Linked DNA regions of Solwaraspora sp. WMMD1047. Each later gene encodes a partner of the first gene's protein in a complex. Links are inferred from orthologs where the notes say so. Each region holds a gene or a part of one and is shown in the gene's direction. Other genes may lie near its edges.

The links.
Region 2: the proteins of mfd (region 1) and uvrA are in contact, whole or in part, in a crystal structure (PDB 4DFC), measured with the Escherichia coli proteins. The link is inferred for Solwaraspora sp. WMMD1047 from one-to-one orthologs.

Annotation. Positions count from the first base shown.
Region 1 is NZ_JARUBL010000001.1:993,639-1,000,214, forward strand. The notes cover bases 999-5,209. They hold mfd (transcription-repair coupling factor), read left to right. Parts: upstream 999-1,367; coding sequence 1,368-5,009; downstream 5,010-5,209. Other genes in these bases: O7627_RS04655 (hypothetical protein), read right to left, coding at 999-1,173; O7627_RS04665 (hypothetical protein), read left to right, coding at 5,023-5,209. Outside these bases: more of O7627_RS04655, read right to left, coding at 91-998; more of O7627_RS04665, read left to right, coding at 5,210-5,775; O7627_RS04670 (MazG family protein), read left to right, coding at 5,817-6,576. UniProt on the Escherichia coli protein: Couples transcription and DNA repair by recognizing RNA polymerase (RNAP) stalled at DNA lesions. Mediates ATP-dependent release of RNAP and its truncated transcript from the DNA, and recruitment of nucleotide excision repair machinery to the damaged site.
Region 2 is NZ_JARUBL010000001.1:4,821,630-4,826,383, reverse strand. The notes cover bases 1-3,572. They hold uvrA (excinuclease ABC subunit UvrA), read left to right. Parts: upstream 1-318; coding sequence 319-3,372; downstream 3,373-3,572. Other genes in these bases: O7627_RS21870 (Rieske (2Fe-2S) protein), read left to right, coding at 3,554-3,572; rsgA (ribosome small subunit-dependent GTPase A), read left to right, coding at 1-174. In the rest of the region: more of O7627_RS21870, read left to right, coding at 3,573-4,027; excinuclease ABC subunit UvrC, read left to right, coding at 4,105-4,754. UniProt on the Escherichia coli protein: The UvrABC repair system catalyzes the recognition and processing of DNA lesions. UvrA is an ATPase and a DNA-binding protein. A damage recognition complex composed of 2 UvrA and 2 UvrB subunits scans DNA for abnormalities.

The DNA of each region.
Region 1 (6,576 bases):
TGTGCCGCGGGGTGGCGGGTGGGGCCGGGCGGCGGTGATCGCGCCGCCGAACCGGGTGTGCTGAGCCTGGTCCGGTTCGTCACTGCCTGGTCAACCCGAGCGGCGCTCCCGGGCTCGGCGGCGGTTCTTGACGATGGTGGCGGTGAACGTTCCGGCGAGGCCGAAGGCCACCCAGCCGACCAGTCCGGTCAGTGGGCGGAGGAAGGCGCGGTGGTCGAAGTAGGCGACCGAGCGGATCAGGTCGGTGCCGAGGCCGGGGATGTTCCAGCGGTGTACGCCGCGCAGTGCCGACGGTAGGAACTCCGGCGCGGTGGCCCCGCCCGACGTCGGTGGGCCGAGCGCCACCAGCAGGAGGATGACCAGCCCGGTGCCGAGCGGCCCGAGCCAGGACTGCACGGCGGCGGCGAGCAGCGCCGCGGCGAGGGTGACCAGCGCTCCGGCGGCCGCGACGGCGACCAGGTCGTGGTCCCACACGTGCACGACCGGGCCGGCGATGACGGCGCCGATGACGCCGAGCAGCGCAGAGTAACCGCCGAGCGCGGCGATGCGTATGCCGCTGGCGCGCGGGTTCGGCGCGGCGGTGCCGCCGGCCTGCGACAGCATGGTGGCCGCCAGGTAGCCGCCGAAGACCAGCCCGGAGGTGAGATAGAACGGCACCAGGCCGCGCGGGTCGGCGGCGGAGGTCGGGGCCGCGTCGGTGACGTCGAGGGTGACTCCCGCGCGCTTGGCGGCCCCGGCCAGCACCTGCTGGATGAGGTCGGTTGCGGTCGGCGCGGAGGCGCTGGCGACGGTGAGGGTCAGCGCGGCGCCAGATTCGCTGTCGCCGCCAGGGGAGCTGCCGCCGGGAGGGTTGCTGCCGCCGGCGGGGGCGCTGGCCAGGATGGCGTAGACGGCGCGTTCGGCGAGGGCCTCGTCGGCGGCGTCGGGGTCGGCGTACCGGATGGGTTGGATCTTGTCGGTTTCGGCGCGGACGGCGTCGAGCAGCGCGACCGCCCGTTGGTCGGTGCGGGCCACCCCGACCGGGACGTCCTTCGGGGTGGGCTGGTGCAGGGCGCCGACGTGCGCGGCGAGGAACGCGGTGCCGACCGCCAGGACGCCGAGCAGCATGCCGACGGTGGAGAGTACCCGGGTCTTCGGCTTCTCATCGGTGCGATCCGCAGCGGTAGCGCCCATATTGTCAGCTTAAGCGGAGATTGACAGCTACTGAGGCTCTTGTCGCCACGCTCCGGCGGCGGATGGTCAGGGCTTCGGGGGCGCTCCCGAGCGGGATAGGCTGGGGGTACACCCCCGTACCGCCCTCGGCGCGGGGCATCTTCGCGTGCCGACAACGCCGGACGCACCACCACTCAGAGGTTGTGATCATGAGCGTGCTCGCCGGTCTGCTCAGCGCCGCCCTCGGCGACCCCGCGCTGGCCCGGGCCCGTGACCTCGCCCGCGGCGAGGGAGACCAGGCCCGCGACGCGCGCGCCGACGGGCTCGACCTGACCGCGCCGCCGGCGCTGCGGCCGTTCGTGGCGGCCGTGGTCGCCGCTGAACCGGCCGCCGGCGGGGCCGGCCGGCCCGTGCTCGCGGTCACCGCCACCAGCCGGGAGGCCGACGACCTGGCCGGCGCGCTGGGCAGCCTGCTGCCGGCCGACCGGGTGGCGGTCTTCCCGTCCTGGGAGACCCTGCCGCACGAGCGGCTCTCCCCCCGGTCGGACACGGTCGGCCGTCGGCTGGCGGTGCTGCGCCGGCTGGCGCACCCGGAGATCCCGGAGAGCGGCGGCCCACTCCAGGTCGTCGTCGCGCCGGTCCGGTCGCTGCTGCAACCCCAGCTCAAGGGCCTGGGCGACCTAACGCCGGTCTACCTGCGCACCGGGGTCGAGGCCGGGTTGGAGGAGACCGCCCGGCGGCTGACCGACATGGCGTACGCGCGGGTGGACCTGGTCACCAAGCGCGGCGAGTTCGCCGTCCGAGGCGGCATCCTGGACATCTTCCCGCCCACCGACGAGCACCCGTCCCGGGTCGAGTTCTGGGGCGACGACGTCGAGGAGATCCGCACCTTCGCCGTCGCCGACCAGCGCACCATCGAAGCCGTGCCGGCGCTCTGGGCGCCGCCCTGCCGCGAACTGCTGCTCACCCCCGAGGTCCGGCGCAAGGCCGCCGAGCTGGCCGAGCAGCACCCCGAACTGGCCGAGATCCTGGACAAGCTCGCCGAGGGCATCCCGGTGGAGGGGATGGAGTCGCTCGCCCCCGTCCTGATCGACGGCGACAGCATGGAACTGCTGCCCCACTGCATGCCGCCCGGCACCCACGTACTGCTCTGCGACCCGGAGCGGATCCGGACCCGCGCGCACGACCTGGTGCGAACCTCGGCGGAGTTTCTGGAGGCGAGCTGGGCCGCGGCCGCCGTCGGCGGCCAGGCCCCGATCGACCTCGGCGCCGCCGCCTTCAAGAGCCTTTCCGAGGTACGCGCCACCGTCGCCGCCCTCGGCCAGGCATGGTGGTCGGTCTCGCCGTTCGGGCTGGCCGAGCCGGCCGCGCCGGCCGCCGACGAGCCGTGGCTCGACCCGGCCGAGCAGGTCACCGTCACCCCCGACGAGGGCGAGGCGCTCGTGCTCGCCGCCCAGCCCACGCCGCTGTACCACGGCGAGACCAGCCGGGTGGTCGACGACCTGAAGCGCTGGACCGGCGACGGCTGGGCGGTCGCCATGGTCTTCGAGGGGCACGGCCCCGCCCAGCGCGCGGTCGAGGTGCTGCGGGACGCCGGCATCGGCGCCACCCTGACCGAAGCCGTCGACGCGCCGCCCCGGCCGGGTGAACTGCTGATCACCTGCGGGTCGCTGAACCACGGCTTCCTCGACGAGGCGTCCCGCCTCGCCGTCGTCACCGGCAACGACGTCACGGGCGGGCGCGGCTCGTCGACCCGGGACATGCGCAAGATGCCGAGCCGGCGGCGCAACACCATCGACCCGCTGGAGCTGCGCGCCGGCGACCACGTGGTGCACGAGCAGCACGGCATCGGGCGGTACGTCGAACTGGTCCGGCGGACCGTGAACGGCGCCGAGCGGGAGTACCTGGTCATCGAGTACGCCCCGGCCAAGCGGGGACAGCCGGGTGATCGACTCTTCGTGCCGACGGACCAGTTGGACCAGCTCTCCCGCTACGTGGGCGGGGAGATGCCGACGCTGCACAAGATGGGCGGCTCGGAGTGGCAGAAGGCCAAGGCCCGGGCCCGCAAGGCGGTCCGCGAGATCGCGGCCCAGCTCATCCAGCTCTACGCCGCCCGCAAGGCGTCCAAGGGGCACGCGTTCGGGCCGGACACGCCCTGGCAGCGGGAACTTGAGGACGCCTTCCCGTACACCGAGACGCCCGACCAGCTCGCCGCGATCGACGAGGTCAAGCGGGACATGGAGCAGTCCGCCCCGATGGACCGGCTGATCTGCGGCGACGTCGGCTACGGCAAGACCGAGATCGCGGTGCGGGCGGCGTTCAAGGCGGTCCAGGACGGCAAGCAGGTGGCCGTGCTGGTGCCGACCACCCTGCTGGCCCAGCAGCACTACAACACCTTCGCCGAACGGATGGGGCAGTTCCCGGTCGAGATCCGGCAGCTCTCCCGGTTCCAGACCCCGAAGGAGGCGGAGCTGACGCTGGAGGCGGCGGCCGAGGGGACCGCCGACATCGTGATCGGCACCCACCGGCTGCTCCAGTCGGCCACCCGGTTCAAGTCCCTCGGCATGGTGATCGTCGACGAGGAGCAGCGGTTCGGCGTCGAGCACAAGGAACACCTCAAGACCCTGCGGACCGCCGTCGACGTGCTGACCATGTCGGCCACCCCGATCCCGCGCACCCTGGAGATGGCGATCACCGGCATCCGGGAGATGTCCACCATCGCCACCCCGCCCGAGGAGCGGCACCCGGTGCTCACCTCGGTCGGTGCGTACGACGACAGGCAGGTGGCGGCGGCGATCCACCGTGAGCTGCTCCGCGACGGCCAGGTCTTCTACCTGCACAACCGGGTCGAGTCGATCGACCGGGCGGCCCGGCGGATCCGCGAGCTGGTGCCCGAGGCGCGGGTCGCCGTGGCCCACGGGCAGATGGGCGAGGACGCCCTGGAGAAGGTGATGGTCGGCTTCTGGGAGAAGGAGTTCGACGTCCTGGTCTGCACCACCATCGTGGAGTCCGGCATCGACATCCCGAACGCGAACACGCTCATCGTGGAGCGGGCCGACATGCTCGGGCTGGCCCAGCTGCACCAGATCCGGGGCCGGGTCGGCCGGGGCCGCGAGCGGGCGTACGCGTACTTCCTCTACCCGCCGGAGAGGCCGCTGACCGAGCACGCCCACGAGCGGCTGGCCACCATCGCCCAGCACACCGAGCTGGGCGCCGGCATGTACGTGGCCATGAAGGACCTGGAGATCCGGGGCGCCGGCAACCTGCTCGGCGGCGAACAGTCCGGCCACATCGAGGGGGTCGGCTTCGACCTCTACGTGCGGATGGTCGGCGAGGCCGTCCAGCAGTTCAAGGGGGAACGGCCGGAGGAAGAGGCCGATGTGAAGGTTGACCTGCCGGTCGACGCGCACCTGCCGCACGACTACATCGCGGTGGAGCGGCTGCGGCTGGAGATGTACCGCAAGCTCGCCGAGGCCCGCGACGCCGACCGGCTGCGCGAGGTGGTCGCCGAGATGACCGACCGGTACGGCGAGCCGCCCGAGCCGGTCGCCAACCTGGTGGCGGTGGCCCGGTTCCGGCTGCTGGCCCGCTCGTACGGCCTGACCGACGTCTCGGTGCAGGGCCGGCACCTGCGGTTCGCCCCGCTGGTGCTGCCCGACTCGAAGCAGCTGCGGCTCAAGCGCTACCACCCGGACGCGGTCTACAAGCAGGTCACCGACCAGGTGAGCGTGCCCCGACCGAGCACCCGCCGGGTCGGCGGCGAGCCGCTGCGCGACCAGGCCCTGCTCGACTGGGCCGGCCAGTTCCTCGCCGATGTGCTCGGCGACCCCGTTCCGGCCACCTCGAAGAGTGCGTGAGAGAGTGACTGCCATGCAGCGTGTCCGTCGTCTGGCTTCGATCGCCGTCATTGCCGCGCTCGGTGCCACCGCTCTGTCCGGTTGCCGTTCCGAGCCCGGGGTGGCCGCCTACATCGGCGACACCAAGATCACCGAGGAGCGGGTCACCGCGATCATCGACGAGATCCGCGCGGTGCGGGAGGCCGAGGCCGCCGAGGCGCCCGCGGGTGAGCAGTCGCCCGGCGCGGAGCAGCCACCGGTGGATCCGCAGCAGCCGGCTGGCGAGGTGACCCTGCCGGAGCGGACCGAGGTGGTCACCATGCTGCTGCTCAACGAGCTGTGCGAGCGGCTCGCCGCCGACCGGGGCTGGCAGCCGCAGCAGCAGATCACCCCAGACCAGGTGGCCGAGCGGTTCGGCATCCCGGCCGACTCCGGCTGGGCCCGCGAGCAGGCCCGCTCGTACACCTGCTTCCCCAGCCTGCCCACCCCGCAGCCGGTGGTGCCGACCGCCGAGGAGCTCGCCGAGGTGATCGAGCGGGGCCGGGAGGCCGGGTTCGTGCCGCCGGAGGTCTCCGACGCGGACGCGGCCGCCCGGCTCGACGGCGAGCAGTTGCGCACCGCGCTCGGCCAGCGGGACCTCTTCGCCGAGGCGTTCGCCGCCTACGACGTGACGGTGAACCCGCGCTACCGGCCGCTGGAGTACCCGGTGCTGAAGTTCCAGGCCAGTACCCTGGTGAGCCTGACGATCGGCGAGGCCGACTCGGACACCGTCGTGGACGCCCGCTGACCAGCCCGGCTGGTCCGCAGCCGCCGGCCGGCGCTGGCCGAGTGGTGCTGCTGGTCACCTCGCCGCGGCTGCCGGCCGGGCTGCTGACCGCTGCCGGCTGGGACGTCGTACGGGCCCATCCGGTGTTGGCGGGGGCCGAGAGCGAGCAGGTCACGGCGGTCCGCGCCGCCGGTGTCGAGGTCACCGTCACGGCCACCCCGGTGCCGGATCTGCTGGCCGAGGTGGCCCGCGTCAAAACCGTGGTCTGGCTGGCCGGGCCGGCCGGTGACGAGCCGATCGCCCGGGAGCTCGGGCTGCGGCTGGCCCGTGAACCGGGCCTGGCCGAGCTGGAGCTGATGTACGGCTCCTGGGACCCGCCCGGCGCCCGGCTGTTGGACGCGGTGGCGGTGCTGGACCGGCTGTTGGCGCCCGGCGGCGATCCGTGGAAGCGGGCGCAGACCCACGAGACGCTGGCGCACTTCCTGCTGGAGGAGTGCTACGAGGCGTACGACGCGATCCGGTCCGGCGACCCGACCGCCCTGCGCGAGGAGCTGGGCGACGTCCTGTTGCAGGTGGTACTGCACGCCCAGTTGGCGCAGCAACGGCCGGCGGGGGAAGCCTTCACGGTCGACGACGTGGCGGCCGGCCTGGTCGAGAAGATGATCCGGCGCAACCCGCACGTCTTCGCCGACGGGTCGGCCGAGACGATCGAGGAGATCACCGCCAACTGGGAGCAGATCAAACGGGCGGAGAAGGCCAGGGACTCGGTGGTGGACGGGGTGGTGCTCGCCCAGCCGGCGCTCTCGCTCGCCGCCAAGCTGC
Region 2 (4,754 bases), 3.8 Mb from region 1 along the record:
TGCGCGGTGACGGCGGCGCTGGCCGCCGGGGAGCTCGCGCCGCGCCGCTGGGAGAGCTGGCGCAAGCTGCAGCGTGAGGTGGCGTACGAGACCGGCCGTCGGGACGCCCGGGTGGCCGCCGCCGAGCGGGCCCAGCGGCGGCGCCGCGACCGGCGGGCGACCGGCCGAGGGTGACCGCGCCGTTGACCTGGGGGAATCATCGCGGACGGGAAACTGTCATACCCCGGGACTAGAGTTGCCAGGCGGTGCCGTGGGCTCGGCGAGAGCCAACCCGGGTGACCACAATTCGGACATACAATCCCAGGGAGTACGCCGACCGTGGCCGACCGATTGATCATCCGTGGCGCCCGCGAGCACAACCTGCGTGACGTCAGTCTCGACCTGCCGCGCGATGCGATGATCGTCTTCACCGGGCTCTCCGGCTCGGGCAAGTCCAGCCTCGCCTTCGACACGATCTTCGCCGAGGGTCAGCGCCGGTACGTGGAGTCGCTGTCGTCGTACGCCCGGCAGTTCCTCGGGCAGATGGACAAGCCCGACGTCGACTTCATCGAGGGCCTCAGCCCGGCCGTCTCGATCGACCAGAAGTCGACCTCCCGCAACCCGCGCTCCACCGTCGGCACCATCACCGAGGTCTACGACTACCTGCGGCTGCTCTTCGCCCGGGTCGGCGAGCCGCACTGCCCGGTCTGCGGCGAACGGATCTCCAAGCAGAGCCCGCAGCAGATCGTCGACCGGGTCCTGGCGATGGCCGACGGCACCCGGTTCATGGTGCTCGCGCCGGTGGTGCGCGGCCGCAAGGGCGAATACCTCGACCTCTTCGCCGAGCTGCAGGCCAAGGGCTACGCCCGGGCCCGGGTCGACGGCGTGGTGCACCCGCTCACCGACTTCATCGGGGAGCGGCCGACCCGGCTGAAGAAGCAGGAGAAGCACACCATCGAGGTGGTGGTGGACCGGCTCACCGTCAAGGCCAGCGCCCGGCAGCGGCTCACCGACTCGGTCGAGTCGGCGCTCGGGCTCTCCGGCGGGCTGGTGCTGCTGGACTTCGTCGACCTGGCCGAGGACGACCCGGGCCGGGAGCGGCGCTACTCCGAGCACCTGGCCTGCCCCAACGACCACCCGTTGGCGATCGAGGACCTGGAGCCCCGGGTCTTCTCCTTCAACGCCCCCTACGGCGCCTGCCCGGAGTGCACCGGCCTGGGCACCAAGAAGGAGGTCGACGCCGAGCTGATCGTGCCCGACCCGGAGCGAACCCTGCGGGAGGGGGCGATCCAGCCCTGGTCCGGCGGGCACACCCTGGAGTATTTCCTGCGCCTGCTGCAGGCCCTCGGCGACGCCGAGCACTTCGACCTGGACACCCCCTGGCGCAAGCTGCCGTCGCGGGCGCAGAAGACCATCCTGTACGGCGGCGGCGACCAGGTGCACGTGCGCTACCGCAACAAGTACGGCCGCGAGCGCTCCTACTACACCGGCTTCGAGGGCGTGGTGCAGTGGATCGAGCGCCGGCACTCCGACACCGAGTCGGACTGGTCCCGGGACAAGTACGAGGGCTACATGCGCGACGTGCCGTGCCCGTCCTGCCACGGTGCCCGGCTGAAGCCGGAGGTGCTCGCCGTCACGCTGGGCGGGCGCAGCATCGCCGATGTCTGCGCGCTCTCGGTCGGCGAGTGCGCCGAACTGCTCGGCGGGATGACCCTCACCGACCGGCAGAAGATGATCGCCGAGCGGGTGCTCAAGGAAATCAACGCCCGGCTGCGGTTCCTGGTCGACGTCGGCCTGGACTACCTCTCCCTGGACCGGCCCGCCGGCACGCTCTCCGGTGGGGAGGCGCAGCGCATCCGGCTGGCCACCCAGATCGGCTCCGGGCTGGTCGGCGTCCTGTACGTGCTCGACGAGCCGTCGATCGGGCTGCACCAGCGCGACAACCGCCGGCTGATCGAGACCCTGGTCCGGCTCCGCGGGCTGGGCAACACGCTGATCGTGGTCGAGCACGACGAGGACACCATCCGCACCGCCGACTGGATCGTCGACATCGGGCCGGGAGCCGGCGAGCACGGCGGCGAGATCGTGCACAGCGGCTCGGTGGCCGAGCTGCTGACCAACGAGAAGTCGGTCACCGGGGCGTACCTGGCCGGCCGCCGGTCGATCCCGACGCCGCAGGGGCGCCGGCCGCAGACGCCGGGCCGGGAGCTGGTGGTCAGGGGTGCCCGGGAGCACAACCTGAAGGACCTGACCGTGGCGTTTCCGCTCGGGCAGCTCATCGCCGTCACCGGGGTCAGCGGCTCGGGCAAGTCCACCCTGGTCAACGACATCCTGTACGCGGTGCTGGCCAACCAGATCAACGGCGCCCGGCTGGTGCCGGGCCGGCACACCCGGATCGGTGGGCTGGAGCACGTCGACAAGGTGGTCGGGGTGGACCAGTCACCGATCGGCCGCACCCCCCGGTCCAACCCGGCCACCTACACCGGGGTCTGGGACCACGTCCGCAAGCTGTTCGCCGAGACCACCGAGGCGAAGGTCCGGGGGTACGGCCCGGGCCGGTTCTCGTTCAACGTCAAGGGCGGCCGCTGCGAGGCGTGCAGCGGCGACGGCACCATCAAGATCGAGATGAACTTCCTGCCGGACGTCTACGTCCCGTGCGAGGTGTGCAAGGGCGCCCGGTACAACCGGGAGACCCTGGAGGTGCACTACAAGGGCCGCACGGTCGCCGAGATCCTGGGCATGCCGATCGAGGAGGCGGCCGAGTTCTTCTCGGCGATCCCGGCCATCCACCGGCACCTGAAGACCCTGGTCGACGTCGGGCTCGGCTACGTCCGGCTCGGGCAGCCGGCGCCGACCCTCTCCGGCGGCGAGGCGCAGCGGGTCAAGCTCGCCTCGGAGCTGCAGAAGCGGTCCACCGGGCGGACGGTGTACGTGCTCGACGAGCCGACCACCGGGCTGCACTTCGAGGACATCCGCAAGCTGCTGATCGTGCTGGAGAGCCTGGTCGACAAGGGCAACACGGTGATCGTGATCGAGCACAACCTGGACGTGATCAAGACCGCCGACCATCTGATCGACATGGGTCCGGAGGGCGGCCACCGGGGCGGTACGGTGCTGGCGACCGGCACCCCGGAGGAGTTGGCCGAGGTGGCCGAGAGCCACACCGGGCAGTTCCTGCGGCCGGTGCTCGGCCTCGACGGTCCGGCGAAGGGCGCCCGCGCGGCCACCGCCCGGGCGTCCCGCGCCAACGGCACCCCGACCGCCAAGAGCACGACGGCCAGCAAGAACACGACGGCCAGCAAGAGCACGACGGCCAGCAAGAGCGCGACGGCGAAGAGCACGCCCGCGGCGAAGGGCACCGGTCGGGGGCGGCGGCCGGCCTCGAAGGTGTGACGGCCGGGCGGACATTCAGGTTACTCACAGCGCGGTGCCAGCCGGCTCCCGGACAGATGCGGCAGGCTGGCGTCCGGGTCTACGCTCCGGGACAGTTTGAACCGCTTTGTGAGATCTTCCGTGACTACCTGAGTGGCCGCGGACGACCGGGTGCGTGGCGACGCCGAGAGAGAGGCTAGGCATGAGTGACGAGCAGACGGTGACCGGGGTGGGTCCGCGGAGCCGCCGGGCGCTACTGGCGGGGGCGGGCGCCGTCGGCGCTTCTGTCGTGCTGGCCGCGTGCGGCACCGACACCACCCCGGACGCGTCGGGCAGCACCACCGCACCCCCGGCCGGCGGGGCGACCGGCGGCGCAGCCCCGGGCGGCGGCGCGGCGCTGGCCGCCACGAGCGATGTCCCCGAGGGCGGCGGACTGATCGTCCAGGGCCAGAACGTGGTCCTGACCCAGCCGGCAGCCGGCCAGTACAAGTGCTTCGACGCCATCTGCACCCACCAGGGCTGCCCGGTCTCCAACGTCGACGGCGGCACCATCAACTGCACCTGCCACGGCAGCAAGTTCTCGATCGAGGACGGCTCGGTGACCACCGGCCCGGCCCGGACGCCGTTGGCCGAGAAGCAGATCACGGTCGAGGGGGACAGCATCAGCCTGGCCTGACGCAGGACCGAATCCGGCGCGTCGCGGGGGCCGCGTCGCGCCGGATTCCTGTCGGGCGTACGGATTAGGGTTGGAGCGTGGCTGACCCCTCGACCTATCGTCCGGCGCCGGGCACGATTCCCGACGCCCCCGGGGTCTACCGGTTCCGCGACCCGACCGGCCGGGTGATCTACGTCGGCAAGGCGAAGAGCCTGCGCAGCCGGCTCAACTCCTACTTCGCCGACCCATGGACCCTGCACCAGCGCACCCAGCAGATGGTGACCAGCGCCGCCTCCGTCGACTGGACCACGGTCGGCACCGAGGTGGAGGCGCTGCAGCAGGAATACACCGAGATCAAGCAGTACGACCCCCGGTTCAACGTCCGCTACCGCGACGACAAGTCCTATCCCTACCTCGCGGTGACCCTCAACGAGGAGTTCCCCCGGCTGCAGGTGATGCGCGGCGCCAAGCGCAAGGGGGTGCGCTACTTCGGGCCGTACTCGCATGCCTGGGCGATCCGCGAGACGCTGGACCTGCTGCTGCGGGTCTTCCCGGCGCGGACCTGCTCGTCCGGGGTGTTCAAGCGGGCCGGGCAGATCGGCCGGCCGTGCCTGCTGGGCTACATCGGCAAGTGCTCGGCGCCGTGTGTCGGCACCGTCAGCGCCGAGCAGCACCGCGACATCGTCGAGGACTTCTGCGACTTCATGGCCGGCCGCACCGACTCGATGGTCCGCAAGCTCGAACGCGA